2 regions of the Geobacillus sp. B4113_201601 genome follow, and region 2 is predicted to be linked to the other one. Evidence: riboswitches for the same ligand, from Rfam matches in the RefSeq annotation. Region 2 holds a riboswitch; the other holds the start of a gene.

Region 1 (9,413 bases), on a different contig from region 2:
GGCGGTCGGCAATGGCCGCACCAAAGGAAAATGACGTCTGTTCGCCTCCCTTGCGCCGATGTTCGACCATCAATCATAAAGGAGTGGCTGCTTATGTCGAAACAACTCCCTCCCGGCCAATTTGAAACGGAAAAATGGCCGATTTTGCACGAAGGAGACGTATACTTATTTGATGAAGCGACGTGGAATTTTCGGCTGTTCGGTGACGTGAAAGAGGAAGTGTCGCTGTCATATGAGGAAGTGATGCGGCTGCCGAAGACGATTTCGACCGTGGATATGCACTGCGTAACGACGTGGTCGAAATTCGACACGACGTTCGAAGGCATCGCCTTCCGCGAATTTTTGCGTTTTGTGGAGCTGCATCCCGATGTCAAATACGTGAAAATTTACGGCTACTTAAACGGCGACCGGTTTGGCTATTCGGCGAACTTGCCGCTTGACGCGTTGATGGGCGATGATGCACTGTTTGTCTACCGCTGGAAAGACAAGCATCACGATTGGCAAGACATCTCGCCGAAGCACGGCTATCCGCTCCGCTTTATTCCGCCGGCGACGTTTTACTTATGGAAAGGGGCGAAATGGGCGTCCGGCATCCGCTTCATGAAAAAGGACGAGCCGGGCTACTGGGAAGAGCGCGGGTATTCGATGACCGCCAATCCGTTTAAAGAAGAGCGGTTCGCCGAATCGGTATCCAAGTTTCGGTTTTGGTGAAGAGAATCGAATCTCCCCACTCATCGACAGCAGAAATGAAAAAACGAGGGGTTGGAACAGAACCCCTCGTTTTTTCGCTATGCTGCCCGGCGTGCGGCAGCCTGTTTTTGTAGCCACGGGCGAAGGCGCAAAAAGAGAAGCATAAACACAACCGCCATAAGCACTCCTTTTGCCGCGTTAAACGGCAAAATCGCAGAAATGACCAATGCTTTTGTTTCCGGCGCACTCATCGCCGGAGCGCCGAGAAAAAGCGTATACGCCGGCAAAAAAACGTAGTAGTTCAGCACGCTCATGATCAGAACCATTGTCGCTGTTCCCGCCGCCAGTCCAAGCAGCATGCCTTTTTTCGATGCCGCTTTTCGATAAATAAAGGAAACAGGCAAAATGAACGCCACCCCGGCCGTGAAGTTGGCGATCTGTCCGATGGGAACGCCGGTGGCACTGCCGACGAGAACATAGTTCAGCACGTTTTTCAGCAGTTCCACAAGCACGCCGGCAAGCGGGCCATACAAAAGCGCGGCGAAAAGGGCCGGGATGTCGCTGAAATCGACTAGCAAAAAGTTCGGAAACGGTGGAAGCGGAAAATTGAGCATCATAAGCAAATACGCACCAGCGCTCAAAATCCCGACAGCCACAAAGGTGCGGGTGTTGATGAATTTCACGCTTGTTCTCCTCTCCTTCTCGTGATTCATCCTCACAAGAAGAAGGCTGCCGAGCGGGGACGCCAATAAAAACTCCCTTAAACCCAAGGGCGTAAGGGAGAAAAAGGGCGAACTCAACGAAGCGTCAGGCGAATGACGCCAAACGCCGGCAAACCTTCATCTTCTCCCATCCAGACTATACTGTCGGCTCCGGACTCGCACCGGATCCTGCCTTGCGGCTCGCGGGCTGAGAGGCCAAGCGCCTCATCACCGCCGGTCGGGAATTTCACCCTGCCCCGAAGATGAATCGTTTATTCATTTTTATTATTCCGATGAATTTAGTATACAATACCTCTTTTCGTTTGTCTATCATTTTTTTCCACGTTATCCTACTCCGCCAATTTATCCATTCTCCTTTGGCAGCTCATCCCCCGGCTCGAGCACCGGCGGGGCGACTTGAATCAAATTGGCGTATTTCAATCCCGTCCCCGTGTTGAGTACGACGACCGTCTCCCTGTCGCGAATCCAGCCGCTCTCGCGCAGCTTACGGGCCGCCGCAAACGCCGCCGCCCCTTCCGGACAAATGAACGCCCCTTCCAGTTTCGCCACCGCCCGCTGTTCCGCTAAAATGTCCTTATCGCTGATCGCAATCGCACAGCCGTCCGTTTCATACACCGCCTCAAGCACAAGGAAATCGCCGAGCGCTTTCGGGACATTGATGCCAAATGCCACCGTATGGGAATTCGGCCAAAACTCCGATTCGCGCTTTTTTTCGTTCCACGCCTTCACGATCGGCGCGCAATGCTCAGCCTGCACGGCGACCAGCCGCGGCATCTTGCCGCTCACCCAGCCAAGCGCTTTCAGTTCTTTGAACGCCTTGTAAATGCCAATGATTCCGACCCCGCCGCCGGTCGGGTACAAAATGACATCCGGAAGCTGCCAAGAGAACTGCTCGGCGATCTCAAGCCCCATCGTTTTCTTTCCTTCAATCCGGTACGGTTCTTTTAATGTAGAAGCATCGTACCAGCCGTATTCGCGGATCGCTTTCGCCACGATTTGCCCAGCGTCGCTGATGAGGCCGTTGACGAAATACAACTCCGCCCCAGCGATGGCGCATTCTTTGCGCGTCAGTTCCGGCGCATCGACCGGCATGACGACCGTCGCGCGGATGCCCGCCCGCGCTGCGTACAGCGACCACGCCGCTCCCGCATTGCCGTTGGTCGGCATCGCGAGCTGTTTGACGCCCAGTTCTTTCGCCTTGGAAACTCCGACCGCCGCCCCGCGGGCTTTAAACGTCCCTGTTGGAATAACCCCCTCGTCTTTCATGTACAGCGCTTCAATGCCGATTTCCTTCCCTAAGCGCGGCATCGGCACGAGCGGCGTCATCCCTTCACCGAGCGACACGATATGTTCCGGGCGTTTCACCGGAAGCAACTCATGATACCGCCATAGGCTCGGTTCGCGTTCCTTAAGCGCTTCCCTCACCCCTTCTTGGCGCATCGCCTCCAAATCATAGGCGACCAAAAGCGGCGAGCCGCATTCGCAAAGTTGATGAACTTGATCGACATCATATGTACGTGCACATTTGGGGCAATATAGATGGGACACATAGTTGAATCGCATCGTTTGGCTTCTCCTTTCCGTTTGTTTCATCCGCCCGAGGCAGAAAGCACCTACGTTCGCGTTTCTAACGAGGCACTGGCCTTTTCATTATACCATCCGTCCTCTGTCACCGGCGCCTGTAATGGCAGCGGCCGTACGCCAACTTCGGGGCACCATAGCGCCAAGCAGGAAATGGTCCCCATCCCCTCAAGTTTAGCGGTATAAAATTTTTAAGACGATCCTCGTGTTGATCCCCCGGTGAATGATGGGGATCACATCCATTATTGGGCATGGAAATGGTCCCCTCTTTTTTTACCGTTTGAAGCCGCCTATGGTAAAATAAAACGGAAACCGCCTCTTTTTTCTTACTGCATCGGCGGAATGATTCGCTCATCCAGAAAAACTTGTACATAAGGAGAGGAACGTATGAAACAGGAACTCATCGAACGCTTCATCCGCTACGCGAAAGTCAACACTCAATCCGATCCAGAAAGCGATACGTGCCCGTCGACTCAAGGACAATGGGAGTTGGCGAACATGCTGGTCGAGGAGCTGAAAGCGATCGGGATGGAAGAAGTGACGGTCGACGAAAACGGCTACGTGATGGCGACGTTGCCGGCCAATACGGACAAAAACGTGCCAGTGATCGGCTTTTTGGCTCATATAGACACCGCGCCGGAATTTACCGGGGCCAACGTCAACCCGCAATTGATCGACTCGTACGACGGCGGCGACATCGTGTTAAATAAGGAACAAGGCATCATCTTGTCGCCCAACGATTTCCCGGAGCTTGCCCACTACAAAGGGCATACGCTCATTACGACAGACGGAACGACGCTATTGGGCGCCGACGATAAAGCGGGAATCGCGGAAATTATGACGGCGATGCACTACCTCATCAAGCATCCGGACATCAAACACGGCAAAGTGCGCGTCGCCTTTACGCCGGATGAAGAAATCGGCCGCGGGCCGCACAAGTTTGACGTTGCCAAATTCGGCGCCCAATTTGCCTACACGGTCGATGGCGGGCCGCTCGGCGAATTGGAATACGAAAGTTTCAACGCGGCGGAAGCCAAAATCACGTTCAAAGGCAAAAACGTCCATCCGGGCACGGCGAAAGGAAAAATGATTAACTCGATCAAAATCGCCATGGAGTTCCAGCAACAGCTGCCAGCGAACGAAGCGCCCGAGCATACAGAAGGATATGAAGGGTTTTACCATTTGCTTTCGTTCCAAGGCAATGTAGAGGAAACGAAGCTCCATTACATCATCCGCGATTTTGACCGCGAGTCATTTGAAGCGCGGAAAGCGAACATGAAAGACATCGCGGCTTCGCTCGCCCAAAAATACGGAACCGATCGAATCACGCTTGAAATCAACGACCAATATTACAACATGCGCGAAAAAATCGAACCGGTGCGCCATATCGTCGACATCGCCCACGAAGCGATGGCGAACTTGGGCATCGAGCCGAAGGTGAAACCGATCCGCGGCGGCACGGACGGGTCGCAGCTCTCCTATATGGGACTGCCGACGCCGAACATTTTCGCCGGCGGCGAAAACTTCCACGGCCGCTACGAATACATTTCCGCCGACAATATGGTGAAAGCGGCCGAAGTGATCGTCGAGATCATCAAGCTATTCGAGCAAAAATCATCTTGATCTGCGAAAACCAATCGCTTGAACGATCCGTTTTCGGCTGCCCGAGCCCACGCGGCAGCACCCCCGCCATTCGCAGCGAAAAAAGGTGTCCCCGGGCCTTTGGGGGACACCTTCTTCATTCGCTTGGCGACCGTTCGCCTTGAGTCAACACGTGTTACGGAAGGCGGTTGATCCGCCCCTCCATCCGCGCCGAAAACGGCTGCGCAAGGCCACGAATGTACGAGACGAGGGCATCCAAATCGACCGGCCCTACTTCGCGGTTCGTCCCTTGCGTCAGCACCGTGAACCCATCGCCGCCATCAGCGAGGAAGCTGTTGACCGTCACCGTGTACTCGCCGTTCGGATTGAGCGGTGTGCCATCAGGAAGCTGAATGTCGACGACTTTATTCCCTGCCGGTCTGCTGGCGCTCCATGTATAGCGGAGGCCGGAGATTTGCAGCATGCGCGTTTTTGTCGGCTGCCATTGTTGGTTCAAAAGCTCGCGGATTTGCGCGCCGGTGAGCGTCATTTTCACGAGCTGGTTGTTGAACGGCTGAACGTTGTACAGCTCTCCCCACGTCACCTCGCCTTGTTCAATATCCGCGCGGATGCCGCCCGGGTTCATAAAAGCAAAATCGGTGTTCATCGCCGCCCGCTGGGCATCGGCGATCAAATTGCCCAAAGCGGATTCGCCGCTCGCGTTTTGCTCGTCGGTGATCGTTTCAGCCGCCGTGCCGACGACTTGGTTGACAAGCGGCGCGACTTTCGCTTCATATTTTTCGACGAGGGCCCGGATTTCCGGATCCGGCGTGATGCCGTCATGATACGTCGTGACGATTTCCGCTTGTTTCGCCACGACGTCTTTTGTGCGCGGGTCGATTTTCAGATCGACATCAGAAAACGCCGTGCCGTACGAATACGACTGAACGAGCAGCTTGCCGTCCACCACCGCATTCAAATACGCATGGTTATGGCCGGCGAAAATCACATCGACTTCATCATCGACCGTTTTGGCGATGTCGACGATTTCTCCGCTTGCGTTTGTTCCATCCGGATTGGATGCGCCTGGGTTATGGGCGAGAACGACGATCGTGCGCACCCCTTTTTTCTTCAGTTCCCGCACGGCTTTGTTAATCGCCGTCGCTTCGTCGATGAATTCCACCCCAGCGACGCCGCTTGGTGTCACGATCGATGGTGTATCTGTCAATGTCACCCCGATGAACCCGATTGGCATGCCGTTGACCCGCTTAATGACGTACGGCGGAAGAATCGGTTGTTTCGTTTCTTTGTCAATGACGTTGGCGCTCACGTACGGAAAATCCGCCCCAGCGAAATCGCCGGTCGCCGGGTGATACCCGCCATGGATCAGGCGGAGCATTTCCGCTACTCCTTCGTCAAATTCGTGGTTGCCAAGCGTGCCGACGTCAAAGCCGAGTTTGTTCAGCACTTCGATCGTCGGCTCGTCCTGCAACAACGCCGATACCGGCGGACTGGCGCCGACCGCATCGCCGGCATGGACGAGCAGCGTGTTTTTGTTTTCTGCCTCCCGCTGTTTCAAATAAGCGGCCAAATAATCCGCTCGCCCGACTTCCCGCCCGCCGACTTTTCTCGTCACGTTGAGCTGGCCGTGAAAATCGTTGATACCGAGAAGCTGCACCTCAATATAACGGTGCGAAGAAGCAGGCGGCTTTCCTTTGCTTTTCCCGTTCCCTGCCGCCCCAACCGGCGTTGCCGCCAATACAGCGGCTGCCGCCAATGCCGACAACATCCGTTTTCCCCATCGTTCCGAACGCTTCATCATTTTGTCTCCTTCCCTGTGTATCTTCTATTCATCTACCGATTATATCTTTTGAATACGTAGAATAATAGGGACGAAAAGATTCATTTTTGTAAAACTTTCGTAAATAAAGAGGCTGTCCGCCAAAGGCCATTAAACAGGCCTTTTCGAACAACCTCTGCAATCTCATCCGACGGCGTTTTGATTGTTTAACGGCGCAACGCGAATGCCGGTCGTCTCCTTCCAAACGACTGATCACCGTTACCTGTTCTAACAAAAAAGGTGTCCCGCAAACGATCGGAACACCTTGTTCATCATATGGTTATCCGGCGCTATGCCACACGAAACGGCCATGAACGCCAAACCCTTTTCCTTGTTAGATCGTCTCCTTCCCGCGCACGCCGTTGATCGAGTAGCTCGCCGTAATGGCGGCGTGTAACGAATGGGAGACGGAACAATATTTTTCTTTCGACAGCCGGATGGCGCGGACGACTTTTTCTTCCGGCAAATCGCCTTCAAGGGCGTAATGGATATGAATCTCTGTAAACCGCTTCGGGTGGTCTTCAGCCCGCGTTCCTTCCACTTCCATCGAAAACGCGCGGACATCTAGGCGCATTTTGCGCAAGATCAGGATGATATCAATGCCGGTGCAGCCGGCTAAGGCGTGAAGCAACAGCTCCATCGGCCGCGCGCCCGAATCGTTGCCGCCGACATCCTTCGCGGCATCCATCGGGATCGTCACCCCGGAGGCGCTTTGGCCGCTGAATGACATGTTTCCGTTCCATACAACCGTCGTTTTCATCAAGGTCGCTCCTTTCTCATCTGCCCGGAGTCGGACGAACTTGCCGACAGCCCGTTTCTTCTTTTCAGTTTAGCGGCTATGTCCTTGAAATGCAAAATTCCTGTCTACCGTTTTTGACCGCACATGATAAAATAGAAACATGCACAAACTTGTTGAGTAAAGGGTGTTGGGCTTTCATGACTGCACTGATTTTGCTTCTCGCCTATCTTCTTGGCTCGATCCCGTTTGGCCTTCTTGTCGGGAAAATTGGCTACGGAATCGACATCCGCGAACATGGAAGCGGCAATCTTGGAGGGACGAACACGTTCCGAGTGCTTGGGGCGAAAGCGGGAACGATCGTCATTGTCGGTGACATGCTAAAAGGAACACTGGCGGCGAGCTTGCCGATGCTTTTTTCCGTCCCCGTTCACCCGCTGTTAGCCGGGGCGGTCGCTGTCGTCGGCCATATGTATCCGGTGTTCGCCAAGTTCCGCGGCGGCAAGGCGGTGGCGACCTCGGGCGGGGTGATGCTGTTTTATTCCCCGTTGTTCTTTTTGTCGCTCATCGGTGTGTTTCTTGTTGTCTTGGCGATTTCGCGCTACGTCTCGCTGTCATCGATGGCCGCTGCGCTGTATGCGGTCGTGTATACGGTCTTTTTCACGGACGATATTCCGTTGACGGTGGCGGTGTTGTTGCTCGCCTCGTTTATCTTTTACCGCCATCGCGCCAACATTCAACGCATCTTGAACAAAACGGAGCCGAAGATCAAATGGCCAAAAAAAGGCGCATGACGGTGATCAAGAAAGGAGTTTGGCTGCATTGAAGTTGCCGGAAGCGTTTGCCGCAAAAATGAGAACGCTGCTTCAACAAGAAGCGGACGCGTTCTTGGCTGTCTATGAACGCGAGGAGAAAACGAACGGCCTGCGCGTCAACCCGTTGAAAATTGACCCGGACGCCTGGGCAAAAACGGCGCCCTTTTCCCTTTCCCCGGTGCCGTTTTGCCCGACCGGGTTTTATTATGACCCGAATGAACAACCGGGAAAACATCCATACCACGCGGCCGGCCTGTACTACATCCAAGAGCCGAGCGCCATGGCGGTCGCCGAAACGCTCCGCCCTGCCCCGGGAGAGAGGGTGCTCGACTTGTGCGCCGCCCCCGGTGGGAAAACGACCCAGCTTGGCGCCATGATGGAAAACAAGGGGCTGCTTGTCGCCAATGACATTCATCCGAAACGGGTCAAAGCGCTGGCCGAAAACGTCGAACGGCTCGGCTTGACCAATACCGTGGTCGTCAATGAAGCGCCGGAAACGCTCGCCGAGCGGTTCCCTGGTTTTTTTGACAAAATTTTAGTCGATGCCCCGTGCTCGGGTGAAGGAATGTTTCGCAAAGAGGAAGAGGCGGCTTCGTTTTGGAGCCAAGCGCATGTTGAAGAATGCGCGGCCCGGCAGCGCCGCATTTTGCAAAGCGCCTATGCGATGCTGAAAGAGGGCGGCATTCTCGTTTACTCGACGTGCACGTTCTCCCCCGAAGAAAACGAACAAACGATTGAATGGCTGCTTGAGACGTACGAAGATTTGCGGTTGTTGCCAATTGCGAACATCGGCGGCATCGAGCCGGGGCGGCCGGAGTGGACGAAAACGAAGCGATCCGATCTCGTGCACACCGTCCGCCTTTGGCCGCACCGCGTCAAAGGGGAAGGGCACTTTATCGCCAAGCTGCAAAAGCAGCGGCCCACCCCATCGTGGCGGGGGCGGTGGGCGAAATCGAACGCGCCAAAAACGGTTCTTCGCCTGTATCGTCAGTTTGAACAAGAAGCGTTACGAACAGAGCGAAGCGGTGTGTTCGTATCCTTTGGAACCCATGTGTCCGTTTTGCCCGATCCTTGCCCTGATTTATCCGGCTTAAAAGTCGTTCGCGTCGGCCTCCATCTTGGCGAAGCGAAAAAGGAACGGTTTGAGCCGAACCATGCCCTCGCCTTGGCGCTCCGGGCGGAAGAAGCACGACATGTGCTGGATCTGGCAAGCACAAGCGAGGAAATCGTCCGCTATTGGCGCGGGGAGACGCTGTCCACCGGCGGCGACCGCGGTTGGCTGCTCGTGACCGTGGATGGATTTCCATTCGCCTGGGGAAAAGAAGTAAAAGGAACGGTGAAAAACTTTTATCCGAAAGGCCTGCGCTTGGGGTAGGCGCCCAAAAATGAGGAATGCGTTTGAAAAGCCGCCGTTCTTCTTGGAGGCTGGTGATTTCATCGTGGATACG
Region 2 (9,413 bases):
CAAATGCCCGCAACACGTTTGCCATTTCGATGGCCGACACGGCCGCTTCCCAGCCTTTATTGCCTGCCTTGGTGCCGGCCCGCTCGATCGCCTGCTCGATCGTGTCGGTCGTCAAAACGCCGAAAATGACCGGGACGCCGCTCGCAAGCGCGGCCTGAGAAACGCCTTTGGCCGCTTCACTGCAGACGTAGTCAAAATGGCTCGTGGCGCCGCGGATGACGGCGCCAAGCGTAATGACGGCGTCGAACTGCTTCGATTCGGCCAGTTTTTTCGCCACAAGCGGAATCTCAAACGCGCCCGGCACCCAGGCGACGGTGATGTCATGATCGCTGACGCCGTGTCGCGTCAAACCGTCAATCGCCCCGGACAACAGTTTGCCGGTGATGAATTCGTTAAAGCGTGCAACGACGATGGCGATTTTCAGTCCTGTACCAACGAGATGGCCTTCAATGACGTTCATCATTCGTTCCCCTTTCATCTAAAAATGAAGCATATGCCCTAATTTTTCGTATTTCGTGCGCAAATACTGTTCGTTTTCCTTTTTCGGTGGCATCTCGAGCGGCACACGTTCGACGACCTCGAGCCCGTGCCCTTTTAAGCCCGCGATTTTGCGCGGGTTATTCGTGAGCAGACGCATTTTCGTCACGCCGAGGTCTTTCAACATTTGCGCCCCGATGCCGTAATCGCGCAAATCGGCCGGGAAGCCGAGCTTTTCGTTCGCTTCGACCGTGTCATAGCCTTGCTCCTGCAGCTTGTAGGCGCGCAGCTTGTTCATAAGGCCGATGCCGCGCCCCTCTTGGCGCACGTACAGCAACACTCCGCGCCCTTCCGCCTCGATTTGCCGAAGCGCCGCGTGCAGCTGCGGTCCGCAATCGCACCGGTAAGAGCCGAACACATCGCCCGTTAAGCATTCGGAATGGACGCGCACGAGAATCGGCTCGTCCGGGGTGATCTCTCCTTTGACAAGCGCCACATGCTCTTTTCCGTCGAGCACATTCGTATAACCGATGGCGCGGAATTCGCCAAATTCGGTCGGCAGCCAGATGTCCACTTCGCGCTTGACAAGCTTTTCCCGCTCGCTCCGATAGGCGATCAAGTCTTTGATCGTGATCATCTTCAAGCCAAACTGGTCAGCCATCTGCCGCAAATCGGGAACGCGCGCCATCGTTCCGTCTTCTTTAATGATTTCGCAGATGACGCCGGCCGGCGCCGCCCCGCACAGCCGGGCCAAGTCAACAGCCGCTTCCGTATGGCCGGCGCGCCGCAGCACGCCGCCTTTTTTCGCAATGAGCGGAAAAATATGGCCTGGCCGCTTGAAATCGCTCGCTTTGACATTCGGGTCAAGCAGCGCCTGAATCGTCGCCGCCCGCTCATGAGCGCTAATGCCGGTCGTTGTCGTTTTGTAGTCGATGCTCACCGTAAACGCCGTGCCGTGCGCATCGGTGTTATGGGCAACCATCGGCTCTAAGCCGAGGCGTTCCGCCAACTCTTCCGTGATCGGCACGCAGACGAGCCCGCGACCGTGCGTAATCATAAAATTAATGATATCCGGCGTCACCTTTTCGGCCAGCGCGACAAAATCCCCTTCGTTTTCCCGGTCTTCATCGTCGCAGACGATGATCACTTCTCCGTTGGCAAGCGCGGTCAGCGCCGCTGCGATGGAATCAAACATCAGCCCAGTGCCCCCCCTTTTTCCGGCTTATTTGTACCCGTGCTGCTCTAAAAAGTCAACCGTCAACCCGCGCGCTGGCGGCGCTGCTTTGGCGGCAAGAAAAGCGGCGACATATTTGCCAATCATGTCGCACTCAATATTGACGAGGTCGCCGGGCCGCTTTTCACCTAAAATGGTGGCCGCCCGTGTATGAGGGATCAGCGAAACGGTGAACGTGCGCTCGCTCAACCCGAAAATGGTCAAACTTGTGCCATCGACCGCCACCGATCCTTTCTCCATCATATACGCGCGCAGTGAAGCCGGCACTTCGATTTCATAATAAACCGCGTTCGCTTTCGGCCACTGGCGAATGATGCGTCCGACGCCGTCCACGTGCCCGCTGACGAAATGGCCGCCAAACCGCCCGTTGGCCGCCATCGCCCGCTCCAAGTTCACCTTCGATCCGGGCTTTAGCGTCTTCAGCGCCGTCGCTTTCACCGTCTCCGGCATGATGTCAACCGTAAACCGGCGGTCGTCAAACGATGTGACGGTGAGACAGACGCCATTGACAGCGATGCTGTCGCCAAGTTGCACATCTTCAAGCACCCGCTTGGCGCTGATGGCCATGACGATGGCGTCCCCGGTTGCGTTCATCCGCTCGATCGTGCCGATCTCTTCGATGATGCCGGTAAACATCACGCTTCCTCCTTTCGCTTCGGAACAGCGGCGATTTTCACGTCCGGACCGATCCTTTCGACCCGCCGGATGTCAAGCTCGAGCGCTTCGGCGAGACGCGGGAAGCCGAGGCCGCCGATCGGCGTAGGGGCATCCTGCCCGCCGATCAGCTTCGGGGCTATGTAGGCCACCACTTCATTGACCGCTCCCGCGCGGAGAAAGCTGTCATGGACGCGCGAACCGCCTTCTACAAACAGCGACATCACCTTCTGTTCGCCGAGCAAGCGAAGCACATCGCCGACCTCCACTCGATCGGTCGGCAGCGACACGACGCGCACGCCCCGACGCTCGTATGCCGCCGCTTTTTCCCGACTGGCGCCTCGGCCGGCGATGATCCACGTCTCCGCCTCACGGTCGGTGACGACGTGGGCGTCAAGCGGGGTGCGCAAGCGGGTGTCCAAAATAATGCGCAGCGGGTTTTTCCGCTGTTCCCCGATGCGAACGGTGAGCTTTGGGTTGTCCGCGATCACGGTGTTGACGCCGACCAAAATGGCGTCATGCTGGGCGCGGAGACGATGGACATCCTCACGGGCCGCGCTCGATGTGATCCATTGGCTTTCCCCTGTCGCCGTCGCGATTTTGCCGTCGAGGCTGCACGCGTATTTCAGCGTCACAAACGGCGTCTTTGTCGCAATGGAATGGAAAAACATCCGGTTGAGTTCATCCGCTTCTTCTTTTAAGATGCCAACGTCGACGTGAATGCCCGCTTGGCGCAGCTTGTCAATTCCTTTTCCCGCCACAAGCGGATTCGGATCGGTCGTGGCGACGACGACGCGGCGGACGCCGGCTTCGATAAGCAAATCGGCGCACGGCGGCGTTTTGCCGTAATGGCTGCACGGCTCCAGCGTCACATACACCGTGGCGCCGCGCGCTTTGTCGCCGGCCATACGAATCGCATGCACTTCGGCGTGCGGCTGTCCGGCTTTCAAATGGGCGCCAAGCCCGACCACTTCCCCGCCGTTGACGACAACCGCGCCGACAAGCGGGTTCGGCGATGTTTGTCCGCTGCCGGCTTTCGCGACATTCAACGCCAAGCGCATGTAATCTTCGTCTCGATACACGGCTTTCACCTTTTTCTTTCGCAAAAATAAAAATCCCCGGAACGACTCCGGGGCTTTGGGATGCGAGAGAATGAGTCATGATGCGCATAACAGCGAACAAAACATTCGTTCGCCTCCTATGGCTGCACGTGCCGTCTAGACACCGTTGCCCTGTTGGCCGCCGAGGGCTGCCCGCTTTCGGCACAGCGCCATCAGCCACCATGCGCACATCGCCATCCTTCTCCCATCCAGACTATACTGTCGGCTCCGGAATCGCACCGGATCGTGCCAATCAGGCTCGCGGGCTGAGAGGCGCGTCGCCTCATCACCGCCGGTCGGGAATTTCACCCTGCCCCGAAGGATGCATCACCATGCTGTTTTTATTATACCATGTCAGCTTCCAAGCGTCATCATTTGACAATCCAAATCCAATACGCCGCCCCCCATAACAGGCTGGCCGCTACCAATAGAAAAAACAGCCGCCAGTTGTTGCGCCTTGTCCGCTCATCGTCCCCCGCCGGCCGCTTATTGTTCGTCAAACACTTTCACTTCCTTCATCACATCGCCGTTTTTCATCGCCTTGACAACGTCCAGCCCAGACGTTACTTGGCCGAAGACGGTATGCATCCCATCGAGGTGCGGCTGCGGCTCATGAACGATGAAAAACTGGCAGCTCCCGGTGTCGCGGCCGCGGTGCGCCATCGAAATCGCCCCGGCGACATGGCGGTGCGGATTGTTGTCCGTCTCGCACGGAATCGTATAGCCGGCATCGCCCGTCCCGTTGCCGCGCGGGCAGCCCCCTTGGCTGACGAACCCGGGGATGACGCGGTGGAAGGTTAATCCGTCATAAAATCCTTCATTCGCTAATTTTTCAAAATTGGCCACCGTCACCGGCGCCTCATTCGGAAACAGTTCGAATTCAATTTTCCCGCCGTTTTCCATCAAAATATACCCTTTTTTCGCCATGATGCTTTCGCTCCTTTGCTTGTGCCTCAATCGCTTCTATCATACCATGGATGATTGGGAGAAAGAAAGTCAAAGACAAAAACGGCGGGGATGCGATATAATGATGGTGCATGTTCCATGAACAGGAGGCGAGCTAGGTGAAACGAATGATCGCTTCATCGCTGCTGGCGGTTATCATGCTGATGTTGCCGGCGATCGCCGCGGCCGATGCGGCACCGGGCGACGTCATTGTGACGCTCGGCGAAAATTTAACAAGCGACCAAAAGCAAAAAGTGCTTGAAGAAATGAAAGCGCCGGACGGGGCGCAAACGATCACTGTCTCGAACGCCGAAGAGCATAAATATTTGGGCGGGCTCATCCCGAAAGCCCAAATCGGGACGCGCGCCATTTCTTCGTCCATGATCACGATTCGCGAACCCGGCTCAGGGCTGCGTGTTGAAACCCACAACATCACATGGGTGACGAAAGAGATGTATACGAACGCCTTGATTACCGCCGGGGTGAAAGACGCCGACATTTACATCACCGCTCCGTTTCCCGTTTCCGGCACCGCGGCGCTGACCGGATTGATGAAGGCGTATGAAATTTCCTCGGACCAAGCCATCCCTGATGATGTCAAAAAAGTGGCGAACGAGGAAATGGTGCAAACGGCGAAGCTGGCTGATTCGATCGGTCCGGACAAGGCGGTCGCTTTGCTGGCAAAAATCAAAGAAGAAATGGCCGCCAATCCGCCGCAAACGGATGCCGATTTGCGGGCTCTGATCGAAAAAATCGCCGCTGACCTCGGCATTACGCTGAGCGAGAATGAAATCAACAGCCTTATGTCTCTCCTTCATAAAATGCAAAACGCCAATATCAACTGGGATCAAGTCAATGACCAGCTGAGCAAAGCGAAAGAACAGCTGTCGGCGTTTTTGCAGTCGAAAGAAGGAAAAACGTTCATTCAAAACGTGATCGACATCTTGAAAGAGATTTGGAACGCGATTAAATCAGCATTTTCCTCGAACTCCAGCCAAGATCAGCAATGAAAATCGGCGCCCGCAAGGACAACGGGCGCCGATCGGTTGTCAAGGCCGCTTCCCAAACCGGCGGCCTTCACTTTTTCACTTTCGTTTTCCAAGGCAAATCATACTGAATCAAATCGTCATACGTCTCCCGCTTCACAACGAGCTGGGCATCGCCGTTTTCAACAAAGACGACAGCCGGGCGCGGCAGGCGATTGTAGTTGTTCGCCATCGAATAGCCGTACGCTCCCGTGCAAAAAACGGCTAAATAATCGCCCGGTTTCGCTTCCGGGAGCGCCAAATCCCAAATGAGCATATCGCCTGACTCGCAGCACTTTCCGGCAATGGATACGACTTCCGTCCGCTCTCCCCACATCCGGTTGGCGAGCATCGCTTCGTATTTCGCCCCATACAGCGCCGGGCGAATGTTGTCGCTCATGCCACCATCAACGGCCACGTACGTTCGGACGTTTGGCACGTCTTTGCGCGAGCCGATCGTATAAATCGTCGTGCCGGCATCGCCGACAAGCGAGCGCCCCGGCTCAATCCAAATTTCCGGAAGCGACAGCCCGTATTCGCGGGCTTGTTTTTTCGCTTCCTCAACGATGCAATCGACGTACATCGCCACGGGAATCGGATCATCCTCTTCGGTATAGCGAATGCCGAATCCCCCGCCAAGGTTGACCACTTCGGGGACGAAACGGTGCTCGCGATTCCACTCGGCCAGCTTGGCAAACACTTTTTGCGTCGCGAGCACAAATCCGGCGGTTTCAAAAATTTGCGAGCCGATATGGCAATGGACGCCCAACAGCCGAAACGCCTTCGCCGACATCACGCGCCGAAACGCCTGATCAGCTTGTCCATTGTGCAAATCAAAACCAAACTTCGAGTCCTCTTGTCCTGTTAAAATATAGTCATGGGTATGCGCTTCAACTCCCGGCGTGACGCGCAGCAAAATCGGCACCGTTCGACCGGAGGCCTCTGCCAGCTCTTCGATCAACTCCAACTCGTAAAAATTGTCGACGACGATGCAGCCGATGCCGGATTCGAGCGCCATCGCCAGCTCCTCCCGGCTTTTGTTATTGCCGTGAAAATGGATGCGCTCCGGCGGAAATCCGGCGACAAGCGCTGTATGCAATTCCCCGCCCGACACGACGTCAAGCGACAGCCCTTCCTCGGCGGCGAGCTGCACCATGGCGATGGAAGAAAACGCCTTGCTGGCGTAAGCGACCTGCGCCCGCACGCCATGGCGGCGGAACGCTTCCTGAAACGCGCGCGCCCGGGCGCGGATCAAGGCAACATCATAAATGTAAAGCGGCGTGCCGTACGTCTCAGCCAGTTCGACGACATCGACGCCGCCGATTTCCAAATGTCCTTTTTCATTGACGCGGCTTGTTCCATGCAAAAACACGACCATCCCTCATTCCTCATCAAAATGGCGCACGAAAAGCCAAAAGCCGTTGGCCGCCGACAGCGACCCTGAAAAAACAAAACCGCAGAGCAACCGGCTCTGCCGCGCACTAGGCTGCGATTCGGACATGCCCGTTGGCGCGTTCGCACCAAAACGAACGTCCGCTTCACCGCTCGGAAAAGGCGGTAAATATCAAATATTACGTTATCATAATGACAAAAAAGTTGCAATAGCGCCAACAGCGAAAAAGCGGCCGCCCATCCATGCCATCGGGAGCGGCCGCCGGGTAAAGGGGCGCGGGATCACGTCGGTTGTTTTTGCCGGTCCTGCGGATGGACGATGCTCGGACGCACTTTCGCCCCGGCGGCGGAACGGCGGACGATAATTTGCATAAACGCTGCCGGATCGAACGGAATGAACGGCCATAAATACGGGGTATTGAGCGAGCGAATGCTGACGAGCCAAAGCAAATAAACGGTCGTGCCGATGACGAGCCCCGGCACGTGAAACAGCGCGACAAAAATAACGAGAACAAGCCGGGAAATTTTATTGGCGACACTCAATTCGTAGCTCGGCGTCGCAAAAGAGCCGATCGCGGCCACCGCGACGTACAAAATGACTTCGGGCACAAACAAGCCGACATCGATAGCGATTTGCCCGATGAGGACGGCGGCGATTAAGCCCATAGCCGTTGAGAGCGGCGTCGGCGTGTGGATGGCGGCCATGCGCAGAAATTCGATCCCAAAATCGGCCAACAAAATTTGCACGACAATCGGGATGTTCGTTTGTTTGTTCGGGCCGATAAACGCCCACGATTTCGGCAACAGCGACGGATCTAAAACGAACAGCACCCACAGCGGCAGCAGAAACAGCGACGACAAAATGCCTAAAAACCGCACCCAGCGGACAAACGTTCCGACCCCCGGCGACTGCCGATACTCTTCGGCGTGCTGGACATGGTGGAAAAACGTCGTCGGCGTAATGATGACGCTTGGCGATGTATCGACCATAATGAGCACATGCCCTTCAAGCAAATGCGTCGCCGCCACATCAGGCCGCTCCGTGTACCGGACGAGCGGATAGGGGTTGTAGCCTTGCTTGACTAAAAACTCTTCAACCGTTTTGTCGCCCATGGTCAAGCCATCAACATGGATTTGTTGAAGCTCTTTTTTGATCAGCTCAACCAGCCCGGGGTCGGCGATATCTTGAATATAGGCGATGCATACGTCTGTTTTCGATCGCTCACCGACTTGCAACATTTCAAAGCGCAGCCGCTCGTCGCGGATGCGTCGGCGGGTGAGCGCCGTATTGACGATAATGTTCTCGACATAGCCGTCGCGGGCGCCGCGCACCACTTTTTCTGTGTCCGGCTCCTGCGGCTGCCGGCCCGGATAGCTGCGGACGTCGACCGCAAACCCGGTCGATTCCCCTTCGACAAGGACGATGATCAGCCCGGAAAGCAGCTTATCGACGGCCTCATCGAGGCTCATCACCGGGCTCACTTGCTGATGGACAAGCCGATTTTCAATGATTTTCCACGCTTGCGATTCTTGCCGTTCATCATCGTTGACGCGCACGATTTGCTTCAATAATTCGATGATGTATTGCGTGTCACATAAACCGTTGCAGTAATAAATATGTACTTCCCGGTTTAAGACACGAATTTTTCGCACGCCTAAATCAAAGCTTGTGCCGACGCCGATTCGCGCCTGCAAAAACTTGGCATTGTCAATGAGATTGCCCGCTATCGGCGTCTTCTTTTTTTCTTTTTCCGCCATGGCCACCACTCCTTTCAAGAATCAACTCAACCGCTTTGCGCGTAATGGGTGCCCCATGTTCGGCACGGTCGCGGCGCCCCATTTTTCCGATGTCGCCGATGCCGACAATCAGCGGGATGTTCAGCTGGTCAAGACAGTAGACGGTATCGCCGTTGATGCGGCCCACATCCAAATCGCGGATCCCTTCTTTATCGACCCCGTATTCGGTCATCACGCCGTCGCGGTCGATGCTCACATGCACCTTTGTCCATTCGTGCTGATGCGTGTTGGATGCAACCGCCAGCGCGCCAAGCACCTCGATTTGCTCGTGCGTCGCCACATAGCGAAGCGCCTCTTCGCCCGCTCCCTCACCGATGGCGCCACAGTCGTCAAACATCACAAACACCGGATCGTGCGGCGTCTGCAAAATCAGTTTGACGAGCTCCTCGCCGCTCAACTTGGTCGGATTGCCTCGCGAGCAGGAGATGCAGCGGCCGCCGACGTCGGCGGCGACCCGTTCGATCGCTCGGCAGGCGAATTCGTCTCCGTCCGTCACTAAAATGACCCGTCGTTTTTCCATCGTCTCTACCCTTTCGGTTTGCAAATAAGCGCCGCGGCAAACGAACCCGCCACCATAAAAGCGAGCAACGCGCCAGCGAAGCGGAAGACGGCTCCCCCGGTCGCGACAAGTCCGCTTGGCGGCGGCCCGACCATGACGCCTTTCGCGAAAACGTAGCCCAACCCGCTTAACGGCAACATCGCCCCCGCACCGACCGAAGCGACCCATCGATCGTATACGCCGCCAAACCCGAGGATGACGCCGAGGACGACCAACAGGCTGGCCACCCC

The links. A riboswitch is a leader RNA that binds a small molecule or an ion and turns the genes downstream of it on or off. The one in region 2 is predicted to bind FMN.
Region 1: linked by a shared signal. The riboswitch ahead of B4113_RS01555 (ECF transporter S component) and the one ahead of ribD (bifunctional diaminohydroxyphosphoribosylaminopyrimidine deaminase/5-amino-6-(5-phosphoribosylamino)uracil reductase RibD) in region 2 are both predicted to bind FMN.

The regions. Positions count from the first base shown of each region.
Region 1 is NZ_LQYX01000007.1:63,339-72,751, reverse strand. It holds gene B4113_RS01560 (sulfite oxidase-like oxidoreductase) at 94-711, shown strand; gene B4113_RS01555 (ECF transporter S component) at 789-1,373, opposite strand; FMN riboswitch at 1,528-1,660, opposite strand; gene B4113_RS01550 (threonine synthase) at 1,755-2,975, opposite strand; gene pepT (peptidase T) at 3,381-4,616, shown strand; gene B4113_RS01540 (bifunctional UDP-sugar hydrolase/5'-nucleotidase) at 4,771-6,393, opposite strand; gene B4113_RS01535 (OsmC family protein) at 6,749-7,174, opposite strand; gene plsY (glycerol-3-phosphate 1-O-acyltransferase PlsY) at 7,351-7,944, shown strand; gene B4113_RS01525 (RsmF rRNA methyltransferase first C-terminal domain-containing protein) at 7,973-9,340, shown strand.
Region 2 is NZ_LQYX01000099.1:30,506-39,918, forward strand. It holds gene ribE (6,7-dimethyl-8-ribityllumazine synthase) at 1-460, opposite strand, end outside; gene B4113_RS14120 (bifunctional 3,4-dihydroxy-2-butanone-4-phosphate synthase/GTP cyclohydrolase II) at 479-1,672, opposite strand; gene ribE (riboflavin synthase) at 1,700-2,347, opposite strand; gene ribD (bifunctional diaminohydroxyphosphoribosylaminopyrimidine deaminase/5-amino-6-(5-phosphoribosylamino)uracil reductase RibD) at 2,347-3,447, opposite strand; FMN riboswitch at 3,659-3,792, opposite strand; gene B4113_RS21020 (hypothetical protein) at 3,837-3,965, opposite strand; gene B4113_RS14135 (peptidylprolyl isomerase) at 3,952-4,392, opposite strand; gene B4113_RS14140 (DUF1002 domain-containing protein) at 4,530-5,420, shown strand; gene lysA (diaminopimelate decarboxylase) at 5,488-6,807, opposite strand; gene B4113_RS14150 (spore germination protein) at 7,110-8,585, opposite strand; gene B4113_RS14155 (stage V sporulation protein AE) at 8,536-9,144, opposite strand; gene B4113_RS14160 (SpoVA/SpoVAEb family sporulation membrane protein) at 9,150-9,413, opposite strand, start outside.